3 regions of the Cellvibrio sp. BR genome follow, and region 2 is predicted to be linked to each of the others. Evidence: predicted binding sites of a transcription regulator. Region 2 holds the regulator's gene; each other region holds the start of a gene.
What was found. The regulator sigma-54, encoded in region 2, starts transcription at its own class of promoters, with help from an activator protein. The targets are predictions, from matches to a motif close to TGGCACANNNNTTGCNNT.
Positions count from the first base shown of each region.

Region 1: a site for sigma-54 is predicted at 3,186-3,203, ahead of glnA (type I glutamate--ammonia ligase). Genes of this name have one in related genera too.
Region 3: a site for sigma-54 is predicted at 1,016-1,033, ahead of O59_RS07050 (ammonium transporter). Genes of this name have one in related genera too.

Region 1 is NZ_JH668200.1:227,662-232,472, forward strand. It holds gene O59_RS00955 (methyl-accepting chemotaxis protein) at 1-1,442, shown strand, start outside; gene O59_RS00960 (cation:proton antiporter) at 1,548-2,759, opposite strand; gene glnA (type I glutamate--ammonia ligase) at 3,362-4,762, shown strand.
Region 2 is NZ_JH668202.1:501,579-506,389, forward strand. It holds gene O59_RS12485 (HAD family hydrolase) at 1-10, shown strand, start outside; gene lptC (LPS export ABC transporter periplasmic protein LptC) at 14-625, shown strand; gene lptA (lipopolysaccharide transport periplasmic protein LptA) at 612-1,169, shown strand; gene lptB (LPS export ABC transporter ATP-binding protein) at 1,175-1,900, shown strand; gene O59_RS12505 (RNA polymerase factor sigma-54) at 2,068-3,720, shown strand; gene hpf (ribosome hibernation-promoting factor, HPF/YfiA family) at 3,825-4,115, shown strand; gene ptsN (PTS IIA-like nitrogen regulatory protein PtsN) at 4,192-4,641, shown strand; gene rapZ (RNase adapter RapZ) at 4,654-4,811, shown strand, end outside.
Region 3 is NZ_JH668201.1:414,367-419,177, forward strand. It holds gene O59_RS07045 (UDP-N-acetylmuramyl pentapeptide phosphotransferase/UDP-N-acetylglucosamine-1-phosphate transferase) at 1-632, opposite strand, end outside; gene O59_RS07050 (ammonium transporter) at 1,230-2,543, shown strand; gene rlmB (23S rRNA (guanosine(2251)-2'-O)-methyltransferase RlmB) at 2,599-3,372, opposite strand; gene O59_RS07060 (pyridoxine 5'-phosphate synthase) at 3,390-4,163, opposite strand; gene O59_RS07065 (peptidylprolyl isomerase) at 4,156-4,800, opposite strand.

The DNA.
Region 1 (4,811 bases), on a different contig from region 2:
TGATGCGCTACCGCGTTAATGCGGTGCGTTTAGTGGTGGACGCAGACCCCTCTGCGGTTGCCAAAGGAGAAACAAATTTGCAGTCGCGCGCGCAAGAGCTTGAGCAAGCATCTATGGCCTTTGAGCGCGAAATTACCGAGCCTGAAGAACGGCGGATTTTCGAAGACCTCAAGCAAACCAAATCACTCTATATGCAAAATACCGCGCGGGTTTTGGCCGCCATGAAAGCGGGTGACACCACCGCTGCGATCACGATTGTGGACACCGAACTCAATGTTCTCGCCGACCAAATGACCAAGATGCTTCTTGTCCTTGGACAAATAAACCGCGATGGCGCCAAAAAGGCAGCCGATGCATCCAGCGAAGCTTATACGAGCGCCCAAACCTTAGTCATTGGCAGTATTGTCATCGCCCTTTTCATCACTGCCGTGCTGGCACTTATGATCACGCGCAGCATTGTGAGCCCCTTACAACAAGCCGTAGCCGCTACCGAAACCATCGCCAGCGGCAACCTTACCCAGCAGATCCGCTTTGACGGCAACGACGAGCCAGCGCGCCTGCTCGCATCACTCGCGATGATGCAAGATAACCTGCGCAGTACCATCACCCAAATTGGCAACTCGTCGGTACAGTTAGCCTCTGCAGGCGAGGAGCTAAGTTCGGTAGCGGAAGAGTCCTCACGCAACTTACAGCGGCAGAATGATGAGATCCAGCAGGCGGCGTCGGCAGTCACCGAAATGAGCGCCGCCGTGGACGAGGTTGCGCGCAATGCAGTGAGCACGGCCGAGGAGTCCAATGAATCTTCTCGCTTGGCGCATGATGGGCGCGACAAAGTGCATCACACAGTAGCGGCACTTAAATCCATGAGCGAAGAGTTTGGGCGCACCTCAGCATTGATTGGCGGTCTCGCGGAACAATCCAAAGATATTGGCAAGGTATTGGATGTGATTCGCGCCATCGCTGAACAGACTAATTTGCTCGCCTTGAATGCGGCAATTGAAGCGGCGCGTGCCGGGGAGGCTGGCCGTGGTTTTGCAGTAGTGGCGGACGAAGTCCGCGCACTGGCGCATCGCACCCAAGTGTCCACCCAAGAAATTGAACAGATGATTAGCAAAGTGCAAGGTGGCACAGCGGCGGCGGTGGAATCGATGAAAGGCAGCGTCGAACACGCCAGTAAAACCCTCACCGTGGCCGAGCAAGCGGGCGGCGCATTGGAGCAGATTTACCAAAAGGCAGGGCAAATCGGTGAACGCAACCTGTTAATTGCCAGCGCGTCGGAAGAACAGGCGGCGGTCGCGCGCGAAGTGGATCGCAATATTGTGAACATCAGCGATCTCTCCACCCAATCGGCGGCAGGCGCCAATCAAACCAGTGCTGCTACCTACGAGCTGGCGCGGCTGGCAACTGATTTGAATACACTGGTATCGCGCTTTGTTATTTAAGCCGCGTAGTTTATTGCACCCATCATCTGATCGTTGATCAGCGCCAATAAAAAGCCCCCGTCACCTGAATGACGGGGGCTTTTTACGTATGTCCGCAGCCATGAACTACTTGGAGCGGAAGATAATCTCTTTCATTTTTTGCAACTTGGGCGCTACCACCGGTACGGTCAGCATGGTGCTGGCCACTGCCATGATCAGCAGCGCGGTGAAGGTTTCATTGGTGATGATTTCCTTGTCGAGCAAAACATTGGCAAAAATGATCATGATCAGCGCTTTGGTTTGCAACAACCAACCAATAATCGATGCCTCGCCTTTTTCCCACTTGAGGATTTTGCCCGCCGCATGTACACCAGCCAATTTACCCGCCACTGAAGCCACCAGCAGGATGGCTGCCGCGATAAATACCGCCGTGCCACCCACATCCCAATTGGTGCGCAAACCGGTACTGAGGAAGAATACCGGCATGATGATCATCAGGACAAAATGGCGCAATTTATCCATATCTTCCTGATTAAACCATTCGCCATCCATTACGGCACCGGCGAGGAAGGCGCCAACCATATAGTGCAAACCCGCCCAGTCGGCTGCGAGACCGCAGACTGCCAACCAGATAAAACCAGCGTACCAGCGGTCTTTCTCTTGAATCGCCACCATCAACTTGCGGAATAAGTAAGCAAGCACAGTAAAGCCCAGCAAGAACATACCCTGGCGACCCACACGCTCCCAATCCAGCAGAATCAACGCCAATACACCCCAGATGGCGATGTCGTCCAAACTGGCGTAACGCAAAATACGCTGGCCAATCGGTTGACGCAGGATTTCAAGCTTTTCCATCAACAGAATCAGAATCGGCAGCGCCGTTACTGCACAGGCCATGCCCACACCCAGAATAAATTGCCAGGTCATGCCCTTGGCACCAATCCAGCCATCGCTAAAGGCCATCATCGCCAGCGCCGCCCCACAACCAAACAGCAGCGGTGTACCCAGCGCCAGTCCAGCGGTGATGCTACTTTCCCGCTTGTAGGCCCAGGCTTTTTTCAGGTCAAGCTCGATCCCGGCAATCCACACAAAAATCATTACCGCCCACCAAGCAATTCCGTTGAGCGATTTGATGACATCCGGGGTGAATACAAAGGTGTAGTACTCAGGGAAGGCTTTGCCCAGCACACCCGGGCCAAGCACTATACCCATGATGATTTGCACGACCACCAGGGGTGCCCAATAGTCAGTGCGACCGAGGCGCCAAATTAAAAAGGGCACCGTAAAAATGATTACCATGGCAATCAGGAATATTTCTGTTGTTGTCATTGCATGCATAACTAACCTTTTATTGTTCTGGGTAGAGTATTGGTTAAAAGAAGAGCGATAAAACCCCGGGCATATCACCTTGCCGTCGGTGTTACCCAATCGCGGCGCAGGCTACAAGGGAATTCGACGTGGAGCGAGGCGAACACCATAGAAATTGACTATCGACTTTTGCAGCAAAAATGAATGGTTTCACAGTGAGAATGCACGCACGCTAGTCAGCGACACGATTTGGTGCAAAGCAACCGCTTTTCTGTGACATGCCAAGAGGCATTCTTGATGCTAATATGGCGACACTATTCAACACAACACACAATCGCACCACAATAGATCATTTAACAAAAATACCGCACCAAAATAGTGCTTATGGCGATATTTTTCAGGTGGCCATCACCCCAAGAGCCTTATTTTTAAAGGTGTGTTGCTATTTTATTTAAATGGCATATATTTTGCCCCTTTTCTGACACCCTAGTCTTGCCCCGCTCCCCTAAATGAGTCGCGAGTCCGGATGAAGTGGGGAAAATTTTCAGGTAAACGACCTTTGGCCGGTTATCTTGGTAGTTATAACTTTTCACAATCCGTAGCCTTCGGGCTATAACACTTGGAGGCATTCAATGTCTAAGACTTTAGACCTGATCAAAGAACACGAAGCTCGCTGGATTGATTTGCGCTTCACCGATTTCAAAGGTAAAGAGCAGCATGTAACTTTCCCTGCCCACGTTGTAAACGACAGTTTCTTCGTTGACGGTAAAATGTTCGACGGTTCTTCTATCGCTGGCTGGAAAGGCATTAACGACTCAGACATGATCCTGATGCCAGACGATTCAACTGCCGTTCTGGATCCTTTCTACGACGAAGCAACCATCAACATTCGTTGTAACATCGTTGAACCAGCCACCATGCAAGGTTATGACCGCGACCCACGCTCTATCGGTCTGCGCGCTGAAGAGTACCTGAAGTCTACCGGTCTGGGCGATGTAGCCCTGTTTGGCCCGGAGCCAGAATTCTTCATCTTCGACAGCGTTCACTTCCACAGCTCAATGGGCGGTGCTTTCTACAAAATCAAATCCGAAGAAGCGGCATGGTCATCAGGTGACGACGTTGAAGGTAAACACGGCCACGCGCCACGCGTAAAAGGCGGTTACTTCCCCGTTGCTCCAGTAGACTCACTGCACGACATCCGTGGCGCTATGTGTAACGCCATGGAAGCCATGGGCCTGGAAATCGAAATCCATCACCACGAAGTTGCTAACGCTGGCCAATGTGAAATCGGTGTAGGCGCTAACACTCTGGTTAAGAAAGCGGACGAAGTACAGATCCTGAAGTACTGCGTACACAACGTTGCTCATCAATACGGTAAAACCGCAACCTTTATGCCGAAGCCTTTGATCGGTGATAACGGTTCAGGTATGCACGTTCACCAGTCTTTCTCCAAGAACGGTAAAAACCAATTCGCGGGCGACGCTTACGCTGGTTTGAGCGAAACCGCTCTGTACTACGTTGGCGGTATCATCAAGCACGCTAAAGCATTGAACGCTTTCTGTAACGCCTCTACCAACTCGTACAAGCGTTTGGTTCCAGGCTTTGAAGCGCCAGTAATGCTGGCTTACTCTGCTCGTAACCGTTCAGCGTCTATCCGTATTCCTTACACTGTTGGTGAGAAAGCCAAGCGTATCGAAACCCGTTTCCCTGATCCAACTGCTAACCCATACCTGTGCTTCGCTTCATTGCTGATGGCCGGTATCGACGGTGTTCTGAACAAGATTCATCCGGGCGAAGCAGCGACCAAAGATCTGTACGATCTGGAGCCGGAAGAAGAAGCAGAAATCCCACAAGTGTGTTCATCTTTGGAAGAAGCTTTGGCCTCTTTGGAAGCTGACCATGACTTCCTGTTGGCTGGCGGTGTGTTCTCTAAAGACTTCATCGATGCTTACATCGACCTGAAGAAACAAGAGATCCAACGCGTCAACATGACTCCGCACCCAGTAGAATTCGAACTCTACTACTCAGTGTAAAAGTCAGGGCTGCTTAGGCAGCCTCGTCAGACCTCAAAAACCCGCATAG
Region 2 (4,811 bases):
CACTCACTAAATTATGGCCCTATTACAGCGCATCCAGCGATTACACCAGCATATTCCGGGCCCCTGGCTAGTCGCCTTTGCCCTGGTGGTGGTGTTCTTTGCCTTTTCCCTCAGGCACAAAGATGACATTCAACCAGACCAATATGAGTCCAGCGGTTTTCCCCAGTACTACATGAAATCTGTGGAGACACGCGAATACAGTCCAGAGGGAACACTTCGCTATCAACTAACGACACCACAAGTAACCCATTATCAAATCAGTGCAGACGGCCCTTCGGAGCGCGATTACACACTCTTTGAACAACCCGCCATGGCTTTTTACGACAAAGACGCTACTGCGCCCTGGCTAGTTAATGCGCGCGAAGGTAAAAGCCAACTCAATGGTGAATTCATCCGGCTGCAGGATGATGTCGTGATTCAACAGCAAACCAACTCCAATGGTGTTGTACGTATCACCACCAGCCTGCTGGACCTATTCCCAAAGACACAATTCGCGCGCACCGACAAAGCTGTTAAGATGCGCAGCGCAAAAGGCCAGATGTCGGCCCAAGGCATGGAAGCAGACTTCGCCAATAGTCAGCTTCAGTTAAAGTCCCAAGTTAAGGCCGCTTATGAACCGCGCTAAATCACTGCTTAAAATACTTCCCCTGCTCGCGGGCTTATGCTGTTCGGTGACAGCTTGGGCGTTACCAAGCGACAAAAATGAAACTATCCGCGGCTCCGCTGACAACCTGACCGTTGATCAAAAAAACGGGGTGGCAACTTACACAGGCTCGGTTGAGATCCGCCAAGGCTCACTCATTATCAATGCCGACTCAATCATCATCCACACCAACAATGAAGGTGGCGTGGAAAAAATGATCGCCACTGGCAGCCCTGCGAAATTCCAGCAACAGCCGGAAGCAGAACAAGGGGTAGTCACCGCATCCGCCAAACAAATTACCTACACCCCCAACAACGAGCATTTACTACTCATTGAAGATGCTTCCGTTGAGCAAAATGGTGCCGTCATGAGTGGCCCACATATCGATTACGATCTGGTCAAAGAAGTGATGAAGGCAGAAGGCAACAACACTGGCGAAGGACAACGAATAGAGATAGTCATTCCCCCTAAATCCGCGAAACCAGAAGACCTACAGGCCCCCTCATCCACAGCCAATAGCAACTGATTCCTATGCCTAGTTTGCACGCGCGACACCTCGCCAAGAGCTACAAAAAACGTAAAGTGGTTATCGATGTCTCTATCACAGTAGAGAGCGGCCATATTGTTGGGCTCCTGGGCCCTAATGGCGCCGGAAAAACCACCTGCTTTTATATGATCGCCGGTTTAGTACCGGCAGATAATGGCAACGTATTAATTGATGATCGCGATATCACCCAACTGCCAATTCATGGACGCGCACGTGCCGGTATTGGTTATTTGCCACAAGAAGCATCCATTTTCCGCAAACTTACCGTCGCCGATAATATTATGGCGATCCTTGAGACTCGCAAAGACCTGAATCGGGAAGCACGCGCAGAGAAACTGGAAGCACTGCTGAACGAATTTCACATCACCCATATTCGTGACAGCCTTGGCATGGCACTCTCAGGTGGTGAGCGGCGCCGGGTAGAAATCGCCCGCGCACTGGCGACGGACCCTAAATTTATCCTGCTCGATGAACCCTTTGCGGGTGTTGACCCGATTTCGGTTAACGACATCAAAGAAATAGTCCGTCACCTCAAAGATCGCGGGATTGGCGTTCTTATTACCGACCATAATGTACGAGAGACCTTGGACATCTGCGAGACTGCCTATATCGTAAGCGAAGGACACATTATTGCCGAAGGTGATGCCGATACAGTGTTGAGTAACAGCAAAGTCCGCGAAGTCTATCTGGGCGAACACTTTCGCCTGTGAGTTCAACAAACGCTTTAACCACCCGACAAACAACTTGACAAGTAATATTATTTGGCTACTAGGCATAAAGCTTGCTTAAGTATGTTGCTTGAAGCGCAAACCCTGACTAAACTCCACCTAACAGATGTTTTCCATCCCGCGTTAAATAAGGGTTTGTTGCTACAACAATGAAACAATCTCTCCAGCTTAAACTCGGCCAACAGCTGACAATGACTCCCCAACTGCAACAGGCGATACGTCTTTTGCAGCTCTCCACGCTGGATCTTCAACAGGAAATCCAGGAAGCGCTCGAATCCAATCCCATGCTGGAAGTTGAGGAAGGTTTTGACTCAGCAACTACCGGCAGCGATTACGAAGGCAGCGCGGACGATAAGATTGATTACACCCGCCAGCAGGAAATTGCTGCAGAATCCGGCACCGACAATAGCGCCGACTTCAATGCCAGCGACAATTTCTCGTCATCAACCGCTGATAACTTCAACGAACCAGGCTACGGCGAATCTGAAAGTTTTGGCGAGGGTGAAAGCTTTAGCGATGGGGAATCCTTTGGTGATAGCGATGTCTATGGTGAAGGCGATAGTTTCAGCGCCGACAGCGGTGACTGGAGCGACTCGATTCCCAGCGATTTACCGGTAGATACCAGCTGGGACGATGTTTACCAAACTTCATCAACCGGCAGCTCCAGCAACTACGATAATGAAGACAATGATTTTGAAAGCCGTCGCGCTGTTACCGACTCACTCTATGATCATTTGATGTGGCAACTCAATTTAACGCCCATGTCAGATCGCGACCGGGTGTTGGCGATGGCAATTATCGACGCGGTTGAACCCAGCGGCATGCTGTCTATTACCATTGAAGAAATATTCGAAGGAATGCGTGGCGATTTTGAAGAGCTGGAACTGGATGAAGTTGTTGCAGTTCAACACCGGCTGCAGCAGTTTGATCCCTGCGGTGTGTGCAGCCAAAACTTATCTGAATGTTTATTGGTGCAGTTACAACAGTTTGACCCCAAAACACCCTTTTTGGATTCGGCAAAATTAATCGCCAAACTTTACTTGCCTATATTGGGTAGTCGCGACTACCGTCAGTTAATGCGCCGCACCAAACTGAAAGAGGCCGAGTTGAGCCAGGCCATCACCCTGATCCAAAGCCTAAACCCTCGCCCAGGCGATATTATTGCCAGTGGTGACACGGAATATGTAGTACCGGATGTGTTCGTTGAAAAGCGCGATGGCCGCTGGATTGTTGAATTAAACCCGGAAATTGCACCGCGCCTGCGTATCAATTCCAATTATGCCTCCATGGTAAAGCGCGCGGACTCGAGCAGCGACAACACATTTCTCAAGGATAATTTGCAAGAAGCCCGCTGGTTCCTGAAAAGTTTACAGAGCCGCAATGAGACTCTGCTTAAAGTAGCCAGTTGTATTGTGGAAAAACAACGCGGGTTTCTCGATTACGGCCCCGAGGCTATGAAGCCGCTGGTGCTGCACGATATTGCTGAAATTGTTGAGATGCATGAATCCACTATTTCGCGGGTAACCACGCAGAAATATATGCACACACCGCAGGGTATCTTCGAACTGAAATACTTTTTCTCCAGCCATGTTAGTACCGATAGCGGCGGCGAGTGCTCTTCAACAGCGATTCGCGCAATTATTAAAAAGTTGGTGAGTGCGGAAAACCCCAAAAAACCGTTGAGCGACAGCAAAATCACCGACCTGCTCGCGGAACAGGGAATTCAGGTAGCGCGTCGTACCATTGCAAAATATCGCGAGTCGCTGAATATTCCACCCTCTAATGAGCGCAAAACCATTTAATTATCATTAATCGGTTATAAATACGAAATTCGGAAGAAAATCACGGACGAGCTGTTAGGTTGTGCTGATCACAACCATTTTGTTTCTATCGAGAGGAAGTATCTATGCAAATAAACATCAGTGGTCATCATTTGGAAGTTACCGATTCGCTGAAAGACTATGTCAGCAGCAAAATTGAGCGCCTGAGCCACCACCACGATCGCATTACCAGTACTCACGTCATCCTCTCCGTCGATAAGTTGATTCAAAAAGCAGAAGCAACCATCCATGTCAGCGGCAAAGATTTGTTTGCGGATGCCACTCACGAAGATCTGTACGCAGCAATTGATTCATTGGCCGATAAGCTGGATCGCCAATTAATTAAGCACAAAGAAAAGATGCGCAGTCATCGCTAACCCACCCTGGAGGCAGCGAGATCATCTCCGCTCACTGCCTCAACAATTGAGAGATTCCTGGTAATCACCTCCTACCATGCAAATTCAAAATCTTATTAGCCCCGGCCGAACCTTGTGTGCCGTTGAAGGCGGCAGCAAAAAACGTGCTCTGGAACTACTGGCCAACGCCATCGCACAGGATGTTCCTGGCATTGATGCCGATGAGTTATTTCGCCGTTTGATTGGTCGCGAGCGACTTGGCTCAACCGGTATAGGGCACGGCATTGCCATTCCGCATTGCAGGGTTGAAAACTGCAGCGGCACAATCGGTGCACTCCTGACATTGGCTGACCCGATTGACTTTGATGCCATAGATTCCCAGCCTGTGGACATTCTCTTCGCCATGTTAGTGCCCGAAGATGCTCATGATGAGCACCTACAAACACTGGCCGCTCTGGCTGGGGCGCTGAATAATGCTGACTATCGCCAGCGTTTGCGTGCTGCCGATAGCGATGCCGCACTTTATCAGGTCGCTATAGCGCCTTAGCAGGTCAATACCATGCACCTCGTGATTGTAAGCGGGCTTTCAGGCTCAGGAAAAAGTACCGCCCTGCATGTCCTTGAAGATGTGGGCTTTAACTGCATCGACAATCTACCAGTCAGCCTGCTACCCGCGCTGGTTGCACAAATACAAATTCATAAAGATGACCAACAGCG
Region 3 (4,811 bases), on a different contig from region 2:
TTTAGTTTTATTGCTATTTTCTGATAAAAATGGGATCGATGCGGTAGGTGGAATTTCTGTCCAGTTGTTTTGCGTATGAATAGTGTATAGCTAGCATCTGCAATAAAAGCAGCCAAAATAATTAACCAATAACAGATTGTTAAAAGGTTATCTTGTGCAGTCCAAACGATAAGTGTTGCCAGTGTAATGCCGATAAAAAGGCTCCCTACATCACCCATAAAGAGTTTGGCTTTGGGGAAATTCCAGTATAAAAATCCCAAGCTTGCGCTACTAATAATAAGCATCAAGAGGATGATTTCGCTGTATGTGCCTTGCAAGTAAAAAAGAAGGCCTACGCTACTACAAACAAAGATTGCTTGCAGTCCTGCCAGTCCGTTCATTCCATCCATAAAGTTGTACAAATTTGTTAGCCAAACAATGCCAATAACTGATGCTATTACCAGTAATACGAAGATGGGTGCGGAAAATAAGATGTCGTTGAGGGTTATAAGGGTGATGGTGCACGCTGTTAGGGTTTGTGTGAAGAGTCGTATTCGAATGTTGAGAGTTATAAGGTCGTCGGCTATCCCAACAATTGCCATTAGTAATCCGGGGGCAAGCAAGTAGAGTGTTGTGTGATTAATTAGCCCCATGAAGTATGCGGTTAAAGCTGCAATGAGTGTTGCTAAGGCTATGGCGATACCTCCGCCACGAGGTGTGGGGATGGTGTGGGAGCTGCGAGTATTGGGAATGTCTAAGAGTTAGCGTCCAAACCAGTAAATAACAAGTTTTGAAAGCCCGAATGCAAGTGCTAGGGGCATCAGAAAGATAAGAATCAATAGTTCCATGTTTTAGGTCTTGGCTAAATTTTGTGTGCACGATTATATCTTATCTTTTTTGATCCCTTTATTGGTTTGTTTGTTTTGCACCAATATCGAGCCATAATATTTTTGTGTGTTCGCTGGTGGTGCTTTTGTACTTTGTTTGCGTGCGCCTTTAATTTATATCTATTTGAAATAATTATAAATTTAAATTATGGATCGTTTTTTGCTTTTGCGCAGAACCTTTGGCGTTTAGGTAAAAATCCATTAATTGGTGCTCTTTGGTTGTGCATTTGTCGGTTATTGGGTTGTTCTACGTGACAGGTAATACGCAAAAAGTGTACTAACTGTCTCATTATGAAGCGTTTACATTGCAGCTCATGTTGTCGCTTTTAATTGATGTCTGACAATAATCATTATGGGGTAAGTATGAAAAAACTAGATTCCGCTCTTCCATTAATTTTTGCCGCTGGTTTGGCGGTCTTGGTCTCGCCAGGGGCATTTGCTGAGGATGCTATTAATCAAGCCAATACCGCCTGGATTCTTACTTCCACGGCGCTTGTTTTATTTATGACGCTACCCGGTTTGGCGCTGTTTTATGGTGGTTTGGTTCGTGTAAAAAATATACTTTCTGTGCTTATGCAATGTTTTGCTATTGCATGCATGGTTTCTCTGTTGTGGCTAATTGCTGGCTATAGTCTTGCGTTTGGTGAGGGTAACGCCTGGATTGGTGATTTAAGTATGGTGTTTTTTGATGGTGTAACAGAGGGGGCGGTTACGAGTGGGATCCCTCTTAGTTTACATGCAATGTTTCAAATGACTTTCGCAATAATTACGCCTGCTCTGATTGTTGGTGCTTTTGCTGAGCGTGTTAAGTTTTCCTCCATGCTTTTGTTTTCAGGGTTATGGTTGTTCGCTGTTTACATTCCGGTGTGTCACTGGGTATGGGCTGGCTCTGGCTGGTTATTCCAGAAGGGTCTTCTTGATTTCGCTGGTGGCACTGTTGTCCACATTACTGCGGGTGTTGCTGCGTTAGTGGCTGCGATTGTTGTAGGTAAGCGTAATGGTTTCCCTAGCACAGCTATGCCACCTCATAACATGACAATGACTGTTACTGGTGCAGGCATGCTGTGGGTTGGTTGGTTTGGCTTTAATGCGGGTAGCGCCTTGGCTGCTGATGGGAATGCTGCTATGGCTATGTTGGTGACCCATATTTCTGCAGCAGCTGGTGCGTTGTCTTGGATGGCGGTTGAGTGGATGCGTTTTAGAAAACCAAGTGCTTTGGGTATTGTGACGGGTATGGTTGCTGGTCTCGGTACTATTACCCCTGCCTCTGGTTATGTCGGCCCTGGTGGTGCGTTAATAATCGGCTTGAGTGCTGGTGTTGTTTGTTTTTATATGACCCAGTTGGTCAAGCGTGTGTGGAAAATCGATGATTCTTTGGATGTTTTTCCTGTTCACGGTGTGGGTGGCATTTTAGGAACCATTCTTGCGGGCGTATTTGCTTCAACTGAACTGGGTGTATTTAGCGGTCAGGGATTTGCTGCAGGGATCAACTCTATGGGCGAGCAGTTAGGTATTCAATTCCTTGGTGTGGTTGTAACCTTTGTTTATACCGCTGTTGTAACTTATATACTGCTGAAGCTGACGGGTCTATTCACTTCTGGTTTGCGTGTGAGCAAAGAGGATGAAACCTTGGGGCTCGACTTGGCGTTACATGAAGAAGATGGCTATAAGCTGTAATCTTGAATGAAAAAAGAGGAGCTTCGGCTCCTCTTTTTTATTTTGAGCTGTTGGTTTATCGAAATGCGATTAGTGCTGCAGTTACGGCAACGTTGAGGGACTCAACCCCGTTATTCATTGGGATTTTCACGCTTTCATTGCACAGCTGCTGAACTGCCGGGGATACTCCTTCTGTTTCGTTCCCCAATACATAAATACAGGGAGCATTAGGTGTAAACTTTTTTAGTTCTGTGGCCGCATGCGATGAAAGTGCGCAGACTAGCGCTCCCTCTTTTTTGAAATCTAGTAACGCTTCAGTGAGATCTTTGCAGCGAAGAAGCGGTGCGCGAAAAACGGTTCCTGCGCTTGCTTTGATTACCAGTGGGTCGATTTGAGCATTGCCTTTTTGTGGAAGTAAAATTCCATCAATATTTCCTGCGCAGGCTGAGCGAATTATCATGCCAAGATTTTGCGGGTTGTTAACCCCATCGAGTGCAAGCAATGTGTAGTTTTTTTTGCTGTTCTCGCGCAAAAAATCGTCATAGTGCTGATAACCGCGAAGCTGTAGATCAGCTGCAACACCTTGGTCTTGTGTTGCATTTTTGGATATGCGCGATAGGGCTTGTCGTTCGTGATAAATAATTTCAGCGCCCTTGTGTTGGGCAAGCGTAATGATCTCATCCAGAATTTCTGCTGATTTGTTACTTTTCGCCAAGTGCAATCGATAAATGTATGTAGATGAGTCTTGCAGAGCTTCAAGTACGATTTTGCGCCCGTATACAGTCATGAGCGAGTCAAAGAAACGTTTTTTTTGTAGATAGGCTTGGCTATCTTCGCGGGCGTTGTTCATGCTGGAATTCTTGTGAGTTAATTGCTGGTGCAAATTGTTTTGTAGGCTTTTACGGCTGCGGGAAGACCCATTGCTATGGCATCAACCGTCAATGCATGACCGATTGACACCTCGAGCAAAGCAGGGATTTGGCGAAAGTGGGCGAGGTTATCGAGATTTAAGTCATGCCCGGCATTGATACCAATATCAATTGCTTGAGCATGACGGGCTGCGGCCAGGTAGCGTTGGAATAGTTGATCAAATGACGGGCCAGATGTTTTGAATGCTTCAGCGTAGGGGCCTGTGTATAGCTCGATACGATCAGCGCCAATCTCTTTGGCCAGGCTTATTTGATCAATATCCGGATCCATGAATAAACATACACGAATGCCTAAATCCTTTAATTCTTTGATCAATGGCTTTAATTTTTTTCCCGCTACTTTCAAGTCAAAGCCATGGTCTGACGTAAGTTGATGATTTGTGTCAGGTACAAGTGTGCATTGATCGGGTACTACATCGCAGACTAATTTTATAAACCCCGGAAAGTTTCCGATTGACTCAGCGTAAGGGTTGCCCTCGATGTTAAATTCAACTGCGTGATAAATTTTTACTAATTCACTGAGTTCATAAACATCGTGAGGTCTAATGTGACGTTGGTCGGGTCTTGGATGAACAGTAATTCCATCGGCGCCGGCATCAATACAGGTCTTGCCGTGAGCGGCGACATTAGGATAATTGCCGGGGCGGGAATTTCGGATCAGTGCAATCTTGTTCAGGTTTACACTGAGTGCGGTGTTGTTACTGTTATTCATCAACTGGTACCACTGCATCTTTAATGCTTGACGGTTTGGTTGCGCGTTGTTTTTCAATTATGGATTGTGCTTCAGCTGAATTTATCCTTGTTGCACTCAGCACTCGTACTGCATAGTTCGGCGCTTCCGGGTAAGCTTTAAACATGCCCAGCGGCTCTTGTGAAATTTTTTCGATAACTTCCATTCCCGCAACTACTTTCCCAAAAACGGTATAACCGGGTTTGGTTTCTGTGGCATTGAGGCCGGAGTTATTTTTGAGGTTGATATAAAACTGCGCCGTAGCGCTATCGGGATCGGATTGCCGGGCCATGGCTACACTGCGATAATCATTTGGCAGGCCATTCATTGATTCGTTGATTACAGGTTTCGCAGTTGGTTTTTCGGTAAAGTCAAAAGTCATTCCTCCACCTTGCACAACAAAGCCAGGTACCACTCTGTGAAAAATTGTCCCTTCGTAAAATTTACTGTCGACATAGTGTAAAAAGTTTTTCACTGTCTCTGGTGCTGACTTGGGGTAGACTTCAATTACAAAAGTACCTAAGTCTGTTTTCATGGCAACAAGATTATTATCTGCAAATGTGTTTGCTGAAAGTAGCAATACTAAACTTGCAAAAAGTGTTGTGAGTTTGTCGGTCATAATTTTTATCA